Regions from separate parts of the Streptomyces mabaensis genome, predicted to be linked through region 3. Evidence: riboswitches for the same ligand, from Rfam matches in the RefSeq annotation. Region 3 holds a riboswitch; each other region holds the start of a gene.

Region 1 (6,701 bases), on a different contig from region 3:
CACGAACTCCGTCGAACCGCCCCCGATGTCCACCACCAGGAACGGCCTCGCCAGGTCGGCACGGCCGGTCAGCTCCTTGGTGGCACCGGTGAAGGAGAACTCGGCCTCCTGGTCGCCGGTGATCACCTCGGGCTCGACGCCGAGGATGTCCAGCACCCCGCGTACGAAGTCGTCGCGGTTCTCGGCGTCGCGGGAGGCCGAGGTGGCCACGAATCGGATGCGTTCGGCGCTCAGGGCCCGGATGACACCGGCGTACTCGCGGCACGCCGCGAACGTCCGCTCCAGCGCCTCGGGCGCCAGCCGCCCGGTGCGGTCGACGCCCTGGCCGAGCCGGACGATCGTCATCCGCCGGTCGAGCTCCTTCAGTTCGCCCGTGGCCGGGTCGGCGTCCGCGACCAGCAGGCGGATCGAGTTGGTACCGCAGTCGATGGCGGCGACGCGCGTCACTGGTCGTCCCCTTCAAGTGGCTTGACGGCGAACCAGCCCGAGCCGTCCTCCGAGCGGCCGACCTCCCATCCGTCACCGGCGGGGGGCCCGCACGGGGTGACGCAGGGGCCCTTGGCCCACCACTCGGGCAGCATCGCCAGGGCCTCGTCGCCCAGCGGGTTCACGCCGGGGCCGGCCGCCAGCGAGTGGCCGACCAGGACGTGCAGGCACTTCACCCGGTCCGGCATGCCGCCGGCACTGGGGAAGCCCTGGAGCACCTCGATCGCATCGCGGCGCGCGATGTAGTCCTCGTGCGCGACGCGGTACGCCGCCGCCAGTTCGGGGTCCTCGGCGAGGCGGGCCTGCATCTCCTTCATGACGCCCCCGCCCTCCAGGGTGCCGATCGCACCGGCGGCCCGCGGGCACGTCAGGTAGTACAGCGTCGGGAACGGCGTGCCGTCCTCCAGGCGCGGGGCCGTCTCGACCACGTCCGGCTGCCCGCAGGGGCAGCGGTGGGCGATGGCGCGCAGCCCGCGGGGCGGGCGGCCGAGCTGCTCCTTGAACGCGGCGATGTCCGCGTCCGTGGGCTCGGTCCGGTCGGTCTGGGGCGGGGGCGTGTCCATGCCTGGGAGAGTCTCTTCGTTCGCTGGTCGGTCTGGTCTTGGGGGTTGTTCGGGGTCTACCGGTCCGGGCGGTCGGCCTTGTCCACGCCGTCCCAGACGTTGGAGTACCAGGGCCGGTCCGCGCTGCCCTGGTCGCTGTGGTCCAGGTCCTCGGCCTCGGGGTCGATCATGGTGAAGCCGGTCTCCCCGGGACGTACGAAGTGCAGGTGCTCGCGCGCCTGCTGCTCCACGAACGCGGGGTCCTGCCAGCGGGCCTTCTGGTCGCGCAGCTCTTCCAGCCCGGCCCGGGCCCGGTCCGCCTCCCGCTGCTGCTCGGCGATCTCCGAGCGCTGGGAGACGTACTGGCGCATCGGATACGCGAGAGCCACGACCAGCGTGCAGAGCACCAGCGCGAGCAGCGCGGCCCGGCCGGTGAGCCGGCTGCGGCGGATCTGCCGCCGGGTCTGGGAGCGGTAGACGCGGGCGGCGGTCCGCTCGCCGAGCAGCCGAATCCTGGTCGCGGTGGAGAACCGGTCGCGGTCCTTTCCGGCCATGTCTCCCGCCTCCCCTGCCGTTACGCGCGTACGTCCCCGGACACGGTACGGGACCGCGGCCGGGGACGTACGTACGACTGGCTGTGCTGTTACGCCTTGCCGCTATGCGGTACGGAACCGCGGGAACGCGCTGCGGCCCGCGTACACCGCCGCGTCGTCGAGGATCTCCTCGATGCGCAGCAGCTGGTTGTACTTGGCGACGCGCTCGGAGCGGGCCGGGGCACCGGTCTTGATCTGGCCGCAGTTGGTGGCGACGGCCAGGTCGGCGATGGTGACGTCCTCGGTCTCGCCGGAGCGGTGCGACATCATGCACTTGAAGCCGCTGCGCTGGGCCAGCTCGACGGCGTCCAGGGTCTCGGTCAGCGAACCGATCTGGTTGACCTTGACGAGCAGGGCGTTCGCGGAGCCCTCCTCGATACCGCGGGCGAGGCGCTCCGGGTTGGTGACGAACAGGTCGTCGCCGACCAGCTGGACCTTGCTGCCGAGCTTGTCGGTGATGACCTTCCAGCCGGCCCAGTCGTCCTCGAACAGCGGGTCCTCGATGGAGACCAGCGGGTACGCGGAGACGAGCTCCTCGTAGTACTCGGTCATCTCGGCGGCCGAGCGGGACTTGCCCTCGAACTCGTACGAGCCGTCCTTGTAGAACTCGGAGGCCGCGCAATCGAGCGCGAGCGCGATGTCCTTGCCGGGCGCGTAGCCGGCCTGCTTGATGGCCTCGAGGATGAGGTCGAGCGCCTCGCGGTTGGAGCCGAGGTTCGGCGCGAAGCCGCCCTCGTCGCCGAGACCGGTGGAGAGCCCCTTCTCCTTCAGGACCTTCTTCAGGGTGTGGTAAACCTCGGTGCCCCAGCGCAGGGCCTCGGAGAAGGACTCGGCGCCGATCGGCGCGATCATGAACTCCTGGATGTCCACGTTGGAGTCGGCGTGCGAGCCGCCGTTCAGGATGTTCATCATCGGGACGGGCAGCAGGTGCGCGTTCGGGCCGCCGAGGTAGCGGAAGAGCGGCAGGTCGGACGCCTCGGAGGCGGCGTGCGCGACGGCGAGGGAGACGCCGAGGATGGCGTTGGCGCCGAGCGAGGACTTGTCCGGGGTGGCGTCCAGGTCGAACATCGCCTGGTCGATCAGGCGCTGCTCGGTGGCGTCGTACCCGACCAGCTCGGGGCCGATCTGCTCGATGACGGCGAGGACGGCCTTCTCGACGCCCTTGCCCTGGTAGCGGTTCGGGTCACCGTCGCGGAGCTCGAGGGCCTCGAACGCACCGGTGGATGCACCGGACGGAACTGCAGCACGACCCGTGCTGCCGTCGTCGAGGCCGACCTCGACCTCGACCGTGGGGTTGCCTCGGGAGTCCAGGATTTCCCGGGCTACGACGACGTCGATGGACGGCACGAGCATCTCCTTCTGGGATGTGACGCTATGGGTGCAGGGTCTCTTTGGCCTTGCGGCAAGAGCCTAACCGGCTGCGGGGCATCCACCGGCCTACCGCCCGGACCCTGGGACGAAAACAGGCCCGAATACCCGCGGGCCGGGACATAAGCACCGCGCGGTACTGGACGGTAATCGCGACGGCAGAAAGCCCCGGCCCGGCGCGCACGGGGGAGAGCGCGCCGGGCCGGGGCGGTTTCGGGGGGACCGGCTTCCGCCGAGGCCGGTCCCGGGCAGGCCCTAAGGCCGCGGGGCCGGGGTCAGCGGAGGTGGAGCTGCTGGCCCGGGTAGATGACGTCGGCGTCCTCGACGACGTCCTTGTTCAGCTCGAACAGCTTCTGCCAGCCGCCCTTGACCTTCTCGGTCTCAGCGATCTTGGCGAGGGTGTCGCCGGCCTTCACCTTGTACTCGCCGTCGCCCTTCTTGAAGGACTTGGCGGCCTTGGGGGCCTCGGCACGCGCCTCGGACCGGCTGGCCTTGGCAGGCTCGGTGCGCTTCTCGGCCTTCTTCGCGGCCTTCGGCTGGGCGGCCTTCGGCTTCTCGGCCGGCTTGGCGGCGGAGCCGGTGTCGACGCCCGGGTCGACACCGTCGTTGGTCAGGTTGCCGGCGCCGGCGCAGGCCCAGGCACCCGGACCCTGCATGTCGAGGAGTACCTCGGCGGTGGCGATCTGCTGGCTCTTGCTGGCCAGGTCGGCACGGGGGGCGTACTTCGTACCGCCGGCGGCCGCCCAGCTGGACTGCGAGAACTGCAGGCCGCCGTAGTAGCCGTTGCCGGTGTTGATGGACCAGTTGCCGCCGGACTCGCACTGGGCGACCTTGTCCCAGGTCGCGACGGAGGCGGCGGACGCCGAGGTGGCGCCCATCAGCGGCACGGCGACGGCCGCACCCGTGACACCGGCGAGCGTGGCGATGCGGGTGGCCTTGGACGGGCGGCGGTGTTTGCCCTTGCCGGAAAGCAGCATGGAGTGATCCCCTCACCGACGCCTACGAGGTGAGCTGTCGGGTTCGGGCCAAGTGAGTTGCCCGGCCGCGCGTCGTGGCGCGCGACTTCACCCCAGCCGGTCGGCTGCCGTTGTCTCAACGGCCGCGCCCGGCACTTACCTTGGGTCCCCCGCTCCTGCCAACGGCGCTTACGCGACGACTACTTCCTTCGCCCGTCGGCAGGATTCGGCGTGACGGTCGAAAGGAGCCCGCGGTGCGAGCGGTTCAGACCGTAGACACAGGCCTCCCCGATGTTCAATGCCGAACATCGGGGAGAAAACGCCCATACCCTCCCCCGCGAATCCGTCATTTCCGCAGGTGAGAGGCAAAAGTGCGGGACCGGGCGGACGAGACGGGCCAGTTGGGCGGAAGAGATTCATGTCTCACTTGAGCAAACTAGGACATTAAGTCCCGAACTACCCCTACTTTTGCCCCAGATCGAGGCTCTGGCCGGGGAGGATGAGGTCCGGCTCGACACCGATGACCTGCTCGTTGGCCTCGTAGATCGCGGACCATCCGCCCGCTACGTTCTGCTTGTCCGCGATGTCCCACAGGTTGTCGCCCGGACGGACGGTGTACGCACCCGCTTCCGCCGCAGCACCGTCGCGCGCCGCGTCGTCGCCGCGCGAGGCGTGCCGCCCAGTCTCGCGGTCGGCCGCGGGCGTGCCCGGCTCGGCCGCCTCGGCGCTCTCCGCCGTCTCGCCGGGGGCCGGTTCGCCCCGGTGCTTGCCGGCGCCGGGAGTTGCCGCGGCGTCCGCAGGGGCGGACGCGGCGGGTGACGCGGTGTCCGACTGGCCCGACTGGCCCGGCTTGTCCGCCTTGGGGGCGTTCGTTCCCGCGGGAGCCGTCGGCGTCGCGGGGGCGGCGGGTGCGGCGGGTGCGGTGGGCAGCAGGGAGGGGGTGTCCACCGGAGTGGACTCGGAGGGCCGCACCGGGGCGGGGCCGACCGACATGTCCCCCGTCGGCAGACCCGGGTCGACATCGGCGATCAGGCCGCCCTTGGCCAGTCCCGCGGGGCCGGCGCAGCTCGGCCAGGCCTGCGGGCCCTGCGCGGCGAGCACCTTCTCCGCGACGGCGATCTGCTGGGAGCGGCTGGCGAGGTCCGCCTGCGGCGCGTACGACAGCCCGCCGAACTGCTCCCAGGTCTCCTGGCTGAACTGAAGCCCGCCGTAGTACCCGTTGCCCAGGTCCGCGCTCCAAGTGCCGCCGCTCTCGCACTCAGCGACGCGGTCCCAGGTGGAGGCTTCCGCCGCGCTGGCACCGGTGGCGCCGAGCAGCGGGATCGCGATGGCGGAGCCGGTGACTCCGGCCGCGACGACAAGAGCGGGGGCTTGGCGGGGGCGCCGGTGGCGGCCGTTCCCGGAGCGCATGCGGTGGCCTTCCGTGTGACGGGTGAGACGACGGTGAACGTAGCGGTACTCGAACGCTTGTCACAAGTCGATGCAGCGGAGATCACGTGAAGGTCACGCGCGTGACCGTGTGTCACCTTGCGGAGGGGGTGAACTCCACCGGCAGGGTGCGCAGTCCGCGCATGATGAGCCCGCCCCGCCACCGCAAATCGGCAGGATCCGCCGCGAGCCGCAGGTCAGGAAGGCGGCGCAGCAGCGTCGCGAGGGCCGTCCGCCCCTCCAGCCGGGCCAGCGGCGCGCCCAGGCAGTAGTGGATGCCGTGTCCGTATCCGAGATGCGGATTGTCACGCCGGGTGAGGTCCAGCACATCGGGCTGCTCGAACCGCTCGGGGTCCCGGTCCGCCGCCGCGAGTACGACCAGTACGGGGTCCCCAGCAGCCACCGCCTGCCCGCCGAGCGTCAGCGGCTCGGTCGCGAAACGCCAGGTCGCCAGCTCCACCGGCCCGTCGTAGCGCAGCAGTTCCTCGACACCGGTGGCCAGCAGCCCCGTCTCGCCGGCGGCCAGGGAGATCTGGAGCCGCTCGCGCTGCTCCGGGTGCCGCAACAGGGCGTAAACCCCGTTCCCGATCAGATTGACCGTCGTCTCGAAACCGGCGAAGAGCAGGATGAAAGCCATCGCGGCGGCCTCGTTCTCGGTGAGGTGCTCGCCGTGGTCGCTCGCCCGGATCAGACCCGAAATCAGATCCTCGCCCGGCTCCTCCCGTTTGCGGTGAATCAGCTCGGCGAGATAGTTCCGCATCTGCTTCACGGACCGTGCCACCCCGCCCCGCGGCCCGCCGCCGTGTCGGATCATCATTCCCGCCCAGTCGCGGAAGTCGTCCTGGTCCTCGCGCGGTACGCCCAACATGTCGCAGATGGCGTAGATGGGCAGCGGGAAGGCGAACTCGTGGATGAGGTCCGCGGAACCCTTGCCTACGAAATCGTCAATCAGTCGGTCCGTCAGTTCCTGGACCCGCGGCGCGAACTCCGCCACCCGGCCCGGCGTGAACGCCTTCGACACCAGCCGCCGCAGCCGGGTGTGGTCCGGCGGGTCGATGTTCAGCAGATGCGTCATCAGCTCGGCCTTGCGCTCCCCGGGGATCCCCGTCCTGCCCTTGGCATGCGCGGGCCCCGCGTGGTGCACCGGGTTCTTGCTGAGCCGCTGGTCGGCGAGCGCCTGCCGGGCATCCGCGTACCGGGTCACCAGCCAGGCCTCGACCCCGCTGGGCAGCGCGGTCCGGTGGACGGGCGCGTGCTCGCGCAGCCACGCGTACGCCGGATAGGGGTCGGTCGCGAACTCCCAGCTGAACAGGGCGGGTGTGGGGCCG
Region 2 (6,701 bases), on a different contig from region 3:
TGATCGGGCGTCGCGCGTCGGGCGTCGCGGTCCGGACCGCGGACGGTGCGGTGCTGCGCGCCCGCGCGCTGGTCAACTGCGCGGGGCTGTACTGCGACCGGATCGCGCGGCTGGCGGGCGACGACCCGGCCGTGCGGATCGTCCCGTTCCGCGGCGAGTACTACGAACTGGCCCGGCCCGAGCTGGTGCGCGGCCTGGTCTACCCAGTGCCGGACCCGGCCTTCCCGTTCCTCGGGGTGCACCTGACCCGGGGCATCGACGGCGGCGTCCACCTCGGGCCGAACGCGGTGCCGGCGCTGGCGCGCGAGGGGTACGACTGGTCGGCCGTACACCCCCGCGAACTGGCCGGCACGCTGGCCTGGCCCGGGTCGTGGCGGATAGCGCGCCGGCACTGGCGGTACGGCGCGGGTGAGCTGCACCGCTCGCTGTCGAAGCGCGCGTTCACCGAGGCGGTGCGCCGGCTGCTCCCGGAGGTGACGGAGCCGGACCTGCACCCCGCGCCGGCGGGCGTCCGCGCCCAGGCGGTCCTGCGCGACGGCACGCTGGCGGACGACTTCCTGATCCAGGAGGCCCCCAGAACCCTCCACGTCCTGAACGCCCCCTCCCCTGCGGCGACGGCATCCCTGCCGATCGGCCGGGAGGTGGCCCGAAGGGCCCTGGCGGCGATGGGGTAGGGCGGGCGGCGGGGGGGGCGCCTGGGGGCGGCGGGGCTGGAGGCGGCGAGGGCGGGCGGGGCGGAGGCAGTCGGGCACCGGCAGGCCGCACGGGCGGGCCGGGGTAGCCGGACCGGGACGGACGGCCGAAAGGCACCGGGGTCCGGACCGGGGCGGACGGACGGCCGAAAGGCACCGGGGTCCGGACCGGGGCGGACGGACGGCCGAAAGGGGCTGGGGTCTGGACCGGGGCGGACGGACGGCCGAAAGGGACCCGGCCTGGCCCGTGGCACCGGGGCGCAGGCAGTCGGCAACGGGGCAGGCGTCGGGGACGGCCGGGACGGCGTGTCGTGGGGGCGCCGTAGAATCGGGGCATTGTGTCTGAGTCCCTTAACGCCACCACCCCCCAGGCCGGCCGGCTCCTCCGCGACCGGAGCGTGCCCCGCTTCCCCGACGGGCCCGCGCCCGACCCCGCCGGCTCGCACCACGAGCGGCGGATCCGCAGCTTCCAGCCGCGGCGAAGCCGCGTGACCACGAGCCAGGGGGACGCGCTCCAGCGGCTGTGGGGCCAGTGGGGACTCGACATCGACGGACGGCACGTCCTGGATCTCGACGAGCTCTTCGGCGGGCTGCCCGTCGTCCTGGAGATCGGCTTCGGCATGGGCGAGGCCACCGCGCAGATGGCCGCCGACGACCCGGACACCGGAATTCTGGCCGTCGACGTGCACACCCCCGGCCAGGGCAACCTGCTCGGTCTCGCGGAGCGGAACGGACTGTCCAACATCCGGGTGGCCAACGGCGACGCGATCATCCTGCTGCGGGAGATGCTGCCGCCGCGCTCGCTCGACGGGCTGCGGGTGTACTTCCCGGACCCCTGGCCCAAGAAGCGCCACCACAAGCGCCGGCTGATCCAGCCGGAGTTCCTCTCGCTCGCGGCGACCCGGATGAAGCCGGGCGCGGTCCTGCACTGCGCGACCGACTGGGAGCCGTACGCCGAGCAGATGCTCGAGGTGCTCAGCGCCCACCCCGGCTTCGAGAACACGCAGGCGGACGGCGGCTACGCGCCCCGCCCCGCGTTCCGCCCCCTCACCCGCTTCGAGGGCCAGGGGCTGGACAAGGGGCACGTTGTACACGATCTGCTGTTCCGCCGTACGCAGAACTGATACGTCCTCGCGAGGTGCCGCTGCGCCTCGTTAGGGTCGGCGAATGTCCTCTCCTGCGGACCCCGTCCCGGTCCCGGCCTGTGAACGGCGGCCGCTGTTCGACGCCGTTCCGGAGCGCGCGCACTGGCGCTACCGCCCGCGCCGCGCGTTCTGGCGCGGCAGGACGGTCCGCGCGGCGGCGGTGACCACCCTGCTCGCCCTCTCGGCCCTGTTGATCCTCGCCCTCGTACGCGAACAGACCGGCACCCAGGGCTTTCTGGTCGGCCTCGGCCTCTCGGTCCTGCCGGTGCCACTGCTGCTGGCCGCGTTCCGCTGGCTGGACCGGGTCGAGCCGGGCCCCTGGACAAACCTGGTCTTCGCCTTCGCGTGGGGTGCCTTCGCGGCCGCGCTCGTCGCGATAGTGGCGAACAGCTTCGCCACCCGCTGGCTCGCCATGGCCACCGCGGACCCGGCCGGCGCGGACCACCTCGGGGCCACCGTCATCGCTCCGGTCGTGGAGGAGAGCGCGAAGGCGGCCGCCGTGCTACTGGTCTTCGTCTTCCGCGGACGGGACTTCACCGGGATCGTCGACGGGGTGGTCATAGCCGGCTTCACCGCGACGGGCTTCGCCTTCACCGAGAACATCCTCTATTTGGGCAACGCGTTCGGCGAGGACCTGGAGACCGGCGGCTCGGGTCTCACCTCGATGACGGCGGCGACCTTCTTCGTCCGTATCGTCATGTCGCCCTTCGCGCACCCGCTGTTCACCGTGCTCACCGGCATCGGCTTCGGCGCCGCGGCGATGGCGGCCGAGGGTCGCCGGCCGCGCAGGATCGTTCTTCCGCTGCTGGGGCTCGGCCTCGCGATGCTGATGCACGCCCTCTGGAACGGCTCCTCGGCCTACGGCGAGCACGCCTTCTACCTCGTGTACGGGGCGTTCATGGTGCCCGTCTTCGGGCTGCTGACCTGGCTGGCGGTCTGGACCCGGCAGGGCGAACTGCGGACCGTCGCCGACGAGCTGCCCGCGTACGCGGCGGCCGGCTGGCTGGGCCCCGCCGAGCCACCGGCGCTCTCCTCGATGCGGGCCCGCGGCGTGGCCCGCGGCATGGCGGCCCGGACCGGCGGACCGGCCGCGGCACGCGCGGTCGCCGAGTACGAGGCCTTCGCGACGTCGCTGGCCTTCCTGCGGCACCGGGCCCGCCGCGGCGCGGCCGGCCCGGACTTCACCGCCCGCGAGCAGGAACTGCTGCACCACCTGTGGCAGCGGCGCGCGGTGGCGGGCCCGGCGCTGGCCCACGCGGCCCTAGCAACGGGCCGGCTGCCCGTACCGATCCCGCGCCCGCACGTCACCGTGTACGGGCACGGCCCGGGCGGCCACGGTCCGTACGGCAATCCGTACGGCGCGTACGGGCACCCCGGCCGGTAACCGCCCGCTCAGACCGTCAGGCCCTTGCCGCGCAGCCAAGCCAGCGGGTCGACCGTGTCGCCGCCCACGCGCACCTCGAGGTGCAGGTGCGGGCCGGTGACGTTGCCGGTCGCGCCGACGCGCCCGATGGTCTCGCCGTTGGTGACCTTGCCGGAGGTGACGGACATCGAGGAGAGGTGGCAGTACCAGATCTCCGTACCGTCCTCGAGCTCCAGCACGATGCGGTAGCCGTAAGACCCGGACCAGCCGGCCGACTTGATGGTGCCGCCGTGCACGGCCTTGACCGGCGTACCGGTGGGGGCGGCGAAGTCGAGGCCGGTGTGCTGGCCGGAGGACCACATCGAGCCGGACTGGCCGTAGTGCGAGGTCAGGGTGTACGAGGAGGTGGGGAGGGAGTAGCCGGCCGCCAGCTTGGCGAGTCGCTCGGCCTCCGCCTCGGCCCTGGCGGCCTCCTCCGCGGCCTTCTTCTCCGCGGCCGCCTTCGCCGCCTCGGCCTCCTGCTGCTTCTTCGCCTCCGCGGCGGCCGCCGCTTCCGCGGCCTTCTCCGCGGCCGCACGGGCCTCGGCGTCGGCGGCGTCCTGCTGGTGCTCGGCCTGGAGCAGGATGCGGGCGCGCAGCGCCTCGCCCGCGTCGGTGGTGCCCTGCTGGGCCTCCGCCGCGCTGACGCCGGCCATGGTGAGCGGGGCGTCGACGGAGGTGTCCCGGTCCTCGTCGCTGTCGTCACCGGATATCAGCGCGCCCACGCCGGGCAGCGAGGCGGCGTCCGGCAGCGAGGACGTGATCGAGTCGGGGAGGGAGATGGTGACGGCCGGCTTGTCCTGCGCGGTGGCGATGCCGCCGGCGCCGACCGCGGCGATGACGCCGACTCCGAGCACCGTGGAGCTGCGGGCGAGTCCGCCGCGCTGCTTGGCGACGCGGTGCCGGCCGCGTACGGGACGGACGGAGTCCTCAGTGGGGTTCCATTCCTCCCACGTCCCCCCTTCGACGCCGAAACCTTCGGTGCCTCCCGGAAACGACTGCGTCATGGACCGGGTTACTTCGGGGGCAGGGGTGTTGGACGCCACGGAGGCGTGCTCCTTTCCTTCCTTCTCGCCTACCGGGTTAGCTGACGGGTTCGGAGCAGGAAGGTCTCCTACGGGCCGGTTTCAGCCCGATTCACCCCAAGTTGGTGGTTCCCCGGTTCCCTTGCGGAATTCGGCGCACGCGCACGGTGCCGTCTCTTGCGACGGCTGGGACGACCGCGCTGCGTTATCGAACGTTAATAGACACCGGGGCGCTATTCCAAGCTGTTCCTGTTGATCGTTAACGCTCTCCACCGGGACTTTCCGGGACAGGAAGGGGTGATACCGGGCGAGTTGACCGCCGCTCATAAACCACCCTCACCCTGATGGTTCGTCAATTGTTATGCGGAGGGCTCCGCTTCGATTACGGAGGGTGTCCGTGCCCTTCCGGTCACGCCTGCCGGACTACCGGGACGGTGGTACGCCGGTCCGGCTGCCCCTCCAGCGGGCGGCCGACCGCGAGCAGCGCCATGTCGTCCGTCGAGCTGCCCCCGGTGTACCGCCGCACATCGGTGACGAGCGCGGTCAGCAGCGCTTCCGGCCCGGGAAAGATCCGGCCACGCAGCCGCTCCTGCGGGTCGTAGAAGACGCCAGCCCCGTCCCGCGCCTCGGACAGCCCGTCGGTGTAGAGGAGCAGCGTTGCCCCGGCCGGAAACCCGCTCTCCTCCCCGCGGTCGGGCCAGCTGGCCAGGTCGCCCATGCCGAGCGGCAGTGCCGGTTCGGCGGGCTTGAGCGTCTCCAGCGTCCCGTCGGCGTGCAGCAGCAGGGGGTCCGGATGCCCCCGGTTGACCAGCCGCAGCACGTGCCCGCCGCGCGGGATCTCCGCCAGCACGGCGGTGGTGAAACCCTCCACCGCGTCGAGGCTGTCCCGGCGGGTCCCCTCGCGTGTCAGGGCCCGCTCCAGCCGCTGCGCGACGCCTTCGAGCGAGGACTCCTGCTCGGCGGCCTCGCGGAAGGCCCCGATGAGGATGGCGACCGCCTCCACCGCGTCGAGCCCCTTGCCCCGTACGTCGCCGACGACCAGGCGTACCCCGTACGGCGTGTCCTGTACGGCATAGAGATCGCCGCCGATGAACGCGTCCGCCTGCGCCGCCTCGTACCGGGCGGCGATGTGGAGTCCGCCGATCCGGTCGGCCGGCGCGGGGAGCACGGCCCGCTGGGCCGCCTCCGCGATCCCGCGCGCGGAGGCGAGCTGTTCGCCACTGAGACGTACCACCCGGTTGGTGAGCAGCGCCAGACCGGCCACCGTCAGCACGGTGGCCAGCTCGGTCAGCGACGCCGCCTGCCACATCGTCCCGTTGTGGAGGTGCAGGGCCAGCACGGCGAGGCAGGCGGTCACGCCGGTCAGGAACGTGGTGCCGAGCGAGAACAGCGGCGCGGCGATGAGCGGCGCGGCCGAGAAGAAGGGCGACCCCGTGAACCTCGGCGGGGTGGAGAGGTCGAAGACCAGCCCGACGACGATCAGCAGCGCGGGCAGCGCACGGACGAACCGGCGCGCGGCCCTGCTCCCGATGCCTTCGTCCGGGTCCTGGTCCTCGATGTGCCCTCCTTCGTGCCCCACTCACCCAGCCTGTCCGCAGGCCACGGGGGCGGCGACCGGGCAACGGCCAACCGGGCGAGCGGGACGCGGCCGCGGCCCGGAGCTACTCGTCGGACAGGTGCCGCTCGCCGTAGATCCTCATCGCGTCGCGGACGAACGCCGCCGTACCGGCTCCGTGCTGGTCATACGTGGCGGTGAAGCGCGGGTCGGAGACGTACATCTCGCCGAGCCCGATGAAGTACGAGCGGGTCGGGGTGACCGTCCCCGACAGCCACTCGTAGTGCCGCCGCGTGATGGCCTGCACCTCGTCACTGCCGGCGGCCTTCCCCTCCTGGAGCGCCCGCGCGAAGGCCTGGGCGATGGAGACCTGCCGCTCCATGAACTCCCGCTTCTGCTCCGGGGTGAGCGAGCGCCACCAGCGGTCGCCCTCCTCATACGCCTGCCGGCCCCAGCGCTCGGTCACCTCAGGCTCGTACTGCGTGTGATCGAAGCCGTCCAGCATTTCCTCAGCCATGAGCTGTTCCCCTCTCTCGGTCTTGTGGAGAGTGGTCCGCACCGAGGCGATCTGCCGCCCGATGCGCTCGCGCTCCTGCTCCAGCAGGTCCAGGTGCGTCCGCAGGGCCGCCGCGGTGTCCCGCTGCCCCGCGAGCACCTCCGCGATGGCGGGCAGGCCGAGCCCCAGCTCACGCAGCAGCAGGATGCGCTGCAGGCGTACGAGCGCGTCCTGCCCGTAGTAGCGGTAGCCGTTGCTGCCGATACGGCTGGGCTCGAGCAGCCCGAGATCGCCGTAGTGCCGCAGCGTCCGGCTGGTGGTCCCGGCGCGCCGGGCGATTTCCTGGATCGACCACTCCATGCCCTGAACGCTAAATCTTGACGTTG
Region 3 (6,701 bases):
AGGCCCGCCTGTCCTGGACCGACCTGAGCGACCACAGGTCGAGCACCGGGCAGTCGTAGCGGTCGGCGATCGACCGCACATGCGCGGTGTACGTGGCGATCTTGCCCCGCAGATGCCGCAGCACCGGCACGCTGCGGGTGTCGAAACCGGTGGTGATCATCACCGTACCGACGGCCGAGGTCAGGTCCGCCACGGCCGCCTCGAAACGCTCGGCGACCGCGTCCGGATCGCTGCCCGGCCGGATGATGTCGTTGCCGCCGGCGCAGAAGCTCACCAGGTCCGGCGCGAGCCCTTTCGCCCGCGGCACCTGCTCCGCCACGATCTGGTCGAGCAGCCGTCCCCGCACGGCCAGGTTCGCGTAGCGGAAGGCGTGCTCCGGGCGTTGGTCGGCGAGCAGTACCGCCAGCCGGTCGGCCCACCCCACGAACGAACCGTCAGGCCCCGGATCGCCGACGCCTTCGGTGAAGCTGTCACCGATCGCCGCGTACGACCCGAACGCACCTCTGCTGATTGATCTCGAATCGCCTGCCACGGGAGCACATCCTTCACCGGCGGATGTGACCTACGCGACCGTAAGGAGGGGGTGACGCGGCGTGACATGGACCACGGGCCGTTTCCCACGGCTCCCGGGCATACGCCAGGAGGCCGGATCCGCCGATCCGGCCTCCTGGCTACGTCTGGTGACGCCCCGTCAGGGTGATGCGTCTCAGATGCTGACGCCGTGCTGGCGCAGGTACGCCAGCGGGTCGATGTCCGAGCCGTAGCTCGGGCTGGTCCGGACCTCCATGTGCAGGTGCGGACCGGTCGAGTTGCCGGTCGAGCCGACCAGCCCGATCTGCTGCCCGCCGCTGACACTCTGGCCGGACGAGACGGAGAGCGCGGACAGGTGGGCGTACTGCGAGTACGTGCCGTCGGCGTGCTGGATGACGACCTCGTTGCCGTAGGAACCGCTCCAGCCGGCCGAGACGACGGTGCCAGGACCGATGGACTTGACGCTGGTGCCGGAGCCCGCGGCGAAGTCCACACCCGTGTGGTAACCGCTCGACCACATGGACCCGGACATGCGGTACGGGGTGGAGACGGAAGCGTCGACCGGGGCGGTGAAGCCGGAGGCGTTCGCAGTGCCCTTGTCCGAGGCGGCCGTGGCGGCCTTCTCGGCCGGCGCGCTCTTCTTCGCCGGCGCCGGCGCCGGGGCAGGCGCGCTCTTGCGCTCGGACCGGTCGGCCCGCTCGGCAGGAGCCTCGGACTTGGCCGCCGGCTTGGCCTTGGCCTTGGCCTTGGCCTTCTCGCCGATGGTGAGCTTGAGGCCCGGGTGGATCAGCGACGGGTCGTCACCGACGACCTCGCGGTTGTCCTGGTAGAGCTTCTGCCAGCCGCCGCTGACGTCCTGCTCATCGGCGATCTTGGACAGGTAGTCGCCCGAGACCACGGAGTACGTCTTGGGAGCGGACTTCACCGCGGCGGCCGGCGCGGCGGCCGCGACCGGAGCGACGGCCTTCTCGGCGGCGGTGGCCGGTGCGGCCTTCTCCGCCGCGGTCGCGCCGGTGGCGCCCAGCAGCGGCAGCGCGAGTGCGGCACCACCAGTGCCTGCGGCGACAAAGCCGCGCGTGATCGGATTGGCCTTGGGACGACGGTGCTTACCCTTTGCGGGCATGACGAATTCCTCTCCGTCGCCTGCGAGGTGAGCTGTCGGGTTCGGACTGGAGATGTCCGGCCGCAGTGCGAGTGCGACTTAACCCCGAGCCGTTCCGGATTACCGGACCGGCGGCTTACCTGGGTCCCCCGCTCCTGCCGTGCGTGAGTGGTGGGTGCGGTTTCCGGGCGGTGGCAGGATTCGGCGGTCCACCCGGATTGACGGTGACCGTAGGCGAGCCCGACGGGCGGAACAAGCCGCGAATTCCGCATTGCATTCGCAGTGACGAATATGCCGGAATTTTCCGGTCACCCTCCGTGGATTACGGATCATTAACAGCCGCCCGCACCATGGAATTAGGCCTGCTTCCGCCACCACGCAACGTCACCAATATGATCCTGCTCACTCACTCCGGGACCATCTCACGCGCAAATACGCCAAGGCCTCGTTAAGCAAATCAATTCGGTCAGAACGGACATTGAACCGTAATTGCCCCTACTGATCCGCACCGAGATGATTGCCCCAGGAACCCATGTCGTATCGTCGAACCGATGACCCTCGCCGGCGAGCAGCGCCGACGGCAGACACGGAGGAGACCCCGTGACGCAGCAGCTTCCCCAGGTCCCGTCGACAGAGCCCGAGCTGACCGGAGTGCGCAACTTCCGTGACGTGGGCGGGCTGCCGGCCGCGGACGGCCGACGGGTACGGCAGGGGCGGCTCTTCCGCAGCGGTCATCTGGCGCATGCGAGCGCCACCGACGCCGCCTTCCTCGGCTCGCTCGGGCTGCACACGATCTTCGACTTCCGCAATGACGCGGACAAGGCACTTGAGGGTCCGGACGTCGAGCTGCCCGGCGTACGGAACGTCAACATCCCGCTGACGGACCCGGCGGACGGCGCCGAGTTCTGGAAGATGGTCCGCGACGGCGATCTCGACCAGCTGCGCTCGATCCTCGCCGACGGCCAGGCTGCCGCGCGGATGTCCGCCTCCTACCGCGTGATCATCAAGCACCGCACCGCGGAGCACAGCCGGGTGCTGCACGCGCTCGCCGAGGACAGCGTGCCGGCCCTGATGCACTGTGCGGCCGGCAAGGACCGCGCGGGCCTGTCGATCGCGGTGACGCTGCTCGCGCTCGGCGTCGAGCGGGACGCGATCGAGGCCGATTACCTGGAGTCCAACGCGGCCCACCGCCGTTACAAGGTGCACCGCAGCAACAGCTCGCCCGCCGCCATGTCCCCCGAGGTCATGGAGCTGCTGAGCCCGCTGTTCGACGCCCGCGCCGAGTACCTCGCGGCGGCCTTCGACACCATCTCCCAGACCTGGGGCACGACCGACCGCTACCTCGAGGAGGGCCTGAAGGTCACCCCCGAGATCCGCGAGCGGCTGCGCGCCCGCCTGCTGGACTGACGACGGGACCTGACGACCGGACAGGCCCTACTGCTGCCCGCCGAGGGTGAAGAGCATGTACACGAACGCCGCGAAGAGGTGTCCGGCGACGACGTAGACGAAGAGCCGGATCGCCAGGCCCCGCGGAATCCTGTCCTCGACGAAGCGACGGGCGGTGGACTTCTTCTCGTCGGTCCCGGGGGCGGTTTCGGGGTCGGTCATGGCGACACTCCTGGCGTTCGTCGGGACGCGCCGTCGCCGAGGCACAGCTCGGCAGCGGCGCTCTGCAGCAGCGTGTGGACGAAGAGCAGCTCGGCCCCGCCGCGGGTGGCGGCGGCGATCCGGTGCGGGGTCAGCGAGTCGAAGTGCGCGCTGTCCCCCGGCGCGAGGGTGTGCTCGCTCTCGCCGAGCATCAGCCGCACCCGGCCCCGGAGTACGTACAGCCACTCCTCACCGGGGTGTACGCGGACCAGGTCGCCCTGCCTGCCGTACGGAACCCGCAGCCGCAGCGCCTGCATGCCGCGACCGGGGGTGCCGGCCGACCAGTACGTCCAGCCGCCGGCCTCCGCCGGCTCGGCCCGGTCGCCGCGCACGACCGGGTCCCGGCCGGGCAGCTCCTCGCCGAGCAGTTCCGAGACGGTCGTACCGTAGGTACGGGCGAGCGCGAGCAGCATCGGCAGGGACGGCTGACGCCGACCCGTCTCGAGCCGGGACAGATGCGCCGGTGAGAGACCGGCGCGCGCGGCGGCCGCCTCCAGCGTCAGCGCGGCGCGACGCCGCAGCTCGCGCAGCTGCGGCGCGACGGCGGGCAGCTCCTGGGCCGCCCCGGTGGTGCCAGGGTCCATACCGTCGATTGAGCCAGAGCGCGTGCCTCTCAGGCAAATTTCTTGCCTCTGAGGCACATCAGAGGCACATCACCTGCCGACGGCCTGCTTGACCAGGGTGCGGCCGAAGTCCCACATCAGTCCGCCACCGCTGTGTGCCTCGTCCATGACGTCCGTGAAGGCGGCGACGAACCGGTCCACGTCCCGCTCGTCGATGATCAGCGGCGGAATCAGCTTGATCACTTCGAGATGGTCGCCGGACACCTGGGTGAGGATGCGGTGCCGCTGGAGCAGCGGGACGACCACCATCTGCGCGAAGAGCCCCTTGCGTGCCGCCTGGAGCATGGCCCACCGGCCGCGGAGCCCGAGCGATGTGGGCCGGCCGAACTCGATGCCGATCATCAGGCCCCGTCCGCGCACCTCGTGCAGCAACTCGTAGCGATCGACGAGGGCGGCGAGCCGGGTGCGCAGCAGATCACCGGTCGCCCGGGCGTGGGCGACGATCTGCTCGTTCTCCATGACCGACAGCACGGCGAGCCCCGCCGCCATCGCCTGCGCGTTGGAACCGAAGCTGGCGGAGTGCACCAGCACCCGGTCCATGGACGAGTACACCTTCTTGAAGATCCAGTCCTTGCCGAGGGTCGCCCCGACCGGCACATAGCCGCCCGACAGCGCCTTGGCCACGCAGACCAGGTCGGGTTCGACGCCCTCCTCGTGCTGGTACGCGAAGAAGTCACCGGTCCGGCCCAGGCCGGTCTGCACCTCGTCGGCGATGAGGAGCGCCTTGTGCCGGTGCAGCAACTCCTGTGCGGCGCGCAGGAATCCGGGCGGCGCCTCGCGCACGCCCTTGCCCTGGACCGGCTCGACGACGAAGGCCGCCACATCGCCGCGCTTCAACTCCCGTTCCAGCGCGACGAGATCACCGAGCGGGACGGCGGTGTCCGGCAGCAGCGGCGCGAAGCCGTCCCGGAAGCCGTCCTCCCCGTTGACCGAGAGCGAGCCGGTGGTCAGCCCGTGGAAGGCATGGGGGCAGTACAGGATCCTGGGCCTGCCCGTGGCGTACCGGGCGAACTTGAGCGCGGTCTCCACCGCCTCCGTACCGCTGTTGCCGAAGTAGACCCGGTCCAGGTGCGGACTGTACGAGAGCAGCTTCTCGGCCAGCAGTCCGGGCAGCGGCTGGCAGTCGAAGCGGACGAGATCGGCGAGCGAGGCGTCCAGGACGTCGTGCAGAGCTTTGCGGACGACGGGGTGGTGCCGGCCGAGCCCCATGACTCCGAAGCCCGCGAGCATGTCGAGGTAGTCGTTGCCCTCGGCGTCCCAGAAGTGGGCGCCCTCGGCTCGCTCGTACACCTTGTCGAAGCCGATGGTGTGCAGCATCCGCGGCAGCTGGTGGTTCAGATACCGGCTGTGCAGCTCATAGCGCTCCGCGCCGCGCTCGGCGAGCAGTACGCCGAGGTCGAAGTCCACGTCCTGGGCGTCCACGTCCTGGGCCGCGCCCGGCTCGGCGGTCGTCATGCTTCTCGCTCCTCCTTGTGAACCTGCACGGCCTGCTGGGCCCCCTGGGCGGCCTTCTGGGCCTTCTGGGCCAGTGCGGCGCTGATCCGCCCCGCGATCTCCACCGGGGTGAGGCCGATGTCGGCGAGGACTTCGCCGCGCTTGGCGTGGGCCAGGAACTGGCCGGGAATCCCGAAGGTCCGCAGCGGCCGGTCCACACCCGCGTCGCGCAGCGCCTGACCGACGGCCGAACCGACTCCGCCGTCGCGGCTGTTGTCCTCGACGACGGCCACCAGCCGGTGCTGCTCGGCGAGCGGCGCGAGCGCCTCGTCGACGGGCTTGACCCAGCGCGGGTCGACGACGGTGCAGCCGACCCCGCGGGCTTCGAGCAGCTCGGCGGCCTTCAGGCAGACGGGCGCGAGGGCGCCGACCGACACCAGCAGCACGTCAGCGGCCGCCTCGGCCCGGTGCAGTACGTCCATGCCGCCCACCCGGCCGACCGCCGGCACCGGCTCGCCGGCCGACTCCTTGGGGAAGCGCAGCACGGTCGGCGCGTCGTCGACGTCGACAGCCTCGCGTAGCTGGGCGCGGAGCTGGTCGGCGTCGCGCGGGGCCGCGATCCGCAGGCCCGGGACGACCTGAAGGAGCGACATGTCCCACATGCCGTTGTGCGAGGGGCCGTCGACCCCGGTGACGCCGGCCCGGTCGAGTACGAACGTCACGCCGCAGCGGTGCAGTGCCACGTCCATCAGCAGCTGGTCGAACGCGCGGTTGAGGAAGGTCGCGTAGACGGCGACGACCGGGTGCAGTCCGCCGGTCGCGAGGCCTGCCGCCGACACCGCGGCGTGCTGCTCCGCGATCCCCACGTCCCACACGCGGTCCGGGAAGGCCTCCGCGAACCCGCTGAGCCCGACGGGATGCAGCATGGCCGCGGTGATGGCCACCACGTCGGGCCGCTCGGCGCCGATCCGCACGATCTCGTCGCCGAACACCGAGGTCCAGGAAGGGCCGGGCGGGGGCGCGAGCGGTTCGCAGGTCAGCGGGTCCATGACACCGACCGTGTGGAAACGGTCCGCCTCGTCCTCCAGCGCGGGCGTGTAGCCGCGCCCCTTCTGGGTCAGGCAGTGCACGAGTACAGGGCCATGGAACCGCTTGGCGCGCCGCAGCGCCGATTCGACGGCCGCGGTGTCGTGTCCGTCGATGGGGCCGACGTACTTGAGCCCCAGGTCCTCGAACATGCCCTGGGGTGCGAAGGCGTCCTTGAAGCCCTTCTTCGCGCCGTGCAGTGATTCGTACAGCGGCCGGCCGACGACCGGTGTGTGGTGGAGGACGTCCTTGCCCCAGGCGAGGAACCGCTCGTAGCC

The links. Region 3 has a riboswitch for cyclic di-AMP ahead of ACWV17_RS15765 (M23 family metallopeptidase). Riboswitches for the same ligand answer to the same signal wherever they lie in the genome.
Region 1: it holds a riboswitch for cyclic di-AMP, as region 3 does, so the genes downstream of both, ACWV17_RS07400 (transglycosylase family protein) here and ACWV17_RS15765 (M23 family metallopeptidase) in region 3, are expected to answer to the same signal.
Region 2: it holds a riboswitch for cyclic di-AMP, as region 3 does, so the genes downstream of both, ACWV17_RS19420 (M23 family metallopeptidase) here and ACWV17_RS15765 (M23 family metallopeptidase) in region 3, are expected to answer to the same signal.

The regions. Positions count from the first base shown of each region.
Region 1 covers NZ_JBSOPZ010000006.1:101,478-108,178, forward strand. The annotation lists gene ACWV17_RS07380 (Ppx/GppA phosphatase family protein) at 1-447, opposite strand, end outside; gene ACWV17_RS07385 (DUF501 domain-containing protein) at 444-1,049, opposite strand; gene ACWV17_RS07390 (FtsB family cell division protein) at 1,106-1,582, opposite strand; gene eno (phosphopyruvate hydratase) at 1,685-2,968, opposite strand; gene ACWV17_RS07400 (transglycosylase family protein) at 3,265-3,966, opposite strand; cyclic di-AMP (ydaO/yuaA leader) riboswitch at 3,971-4,151, opposite strand; gene ACWV17_RS07405 (transglycosylase family protein) at 4,408-5,355, opposite strand; gene ACWV17_RS07410 (cytochrome P450 family protein) at 5,468-6,701, opposite strand, start outside.
Region 2 covers NZ_JBSOPZ010000020.1:50,426-57,126, forward strand. The annotation lists gene lhgO (L-2-hydroxyglutarate oxidase) at 1-674, shown strand, start outside; gene trmB (tRNA (guanosine(46)-N7)-methyltransferase TrmB) at 1,031-1,816, shown strand; gene ACWV17_RS19415 (PrsW family intramembrane metalloprotease) at 1,860-3,221, shown strand; gene ACWV17_RS19420 (M23 family metallopeptidase) at 3,230-4,246, opposite strand; cyclic di-AMP (ydaO/yuaA leader) riboswitch at 4,297-4,431, opposite strand; gene ACWV17_RS19425 (PP2C family protein-serine/threonine phosphatase) at 4,674-5,843, opposite strand; gene ACWV17_RS19430 (MerR family transcriptional regulator) at 5,926-6,675, opposite strand.
Region 3 covers NZ_JBSOPZ010000015.1:65,532-72,232, forward strand. The annotation lists gene ACWV17_RS15760 (SGNH/GDSL hydrolase family protein) at 1-532, opposite strand, end outside; gene ACWV17_RS15765 (M23 family metallopeptidase) at 707-1,654, opposite strand; cyclic di-AMP (ydaO/yuaA leader) riboswitch at 1,659-1,817, opposite strand; gene ACWV17_RS15770 (tyrosine-protein phosphatase) at 2,234-3,040, shown strand; gene ACWV17_RS15775 (DUF6126 family protein) at 3,068-3,241, opposite strand; gene ACWV17_RS15780 (helix-turn-helix domain-containing protein) at 3,238-3,864, opposite strand; gene ACWV17_RS15785 (aspartate aminotransferase family protein) at 3,934-5,358, opposite strand; gene dxs (1-deoxy-D-xylulose-5-phosphate synthase) at 5,355-6,701, opposite strand, start outside.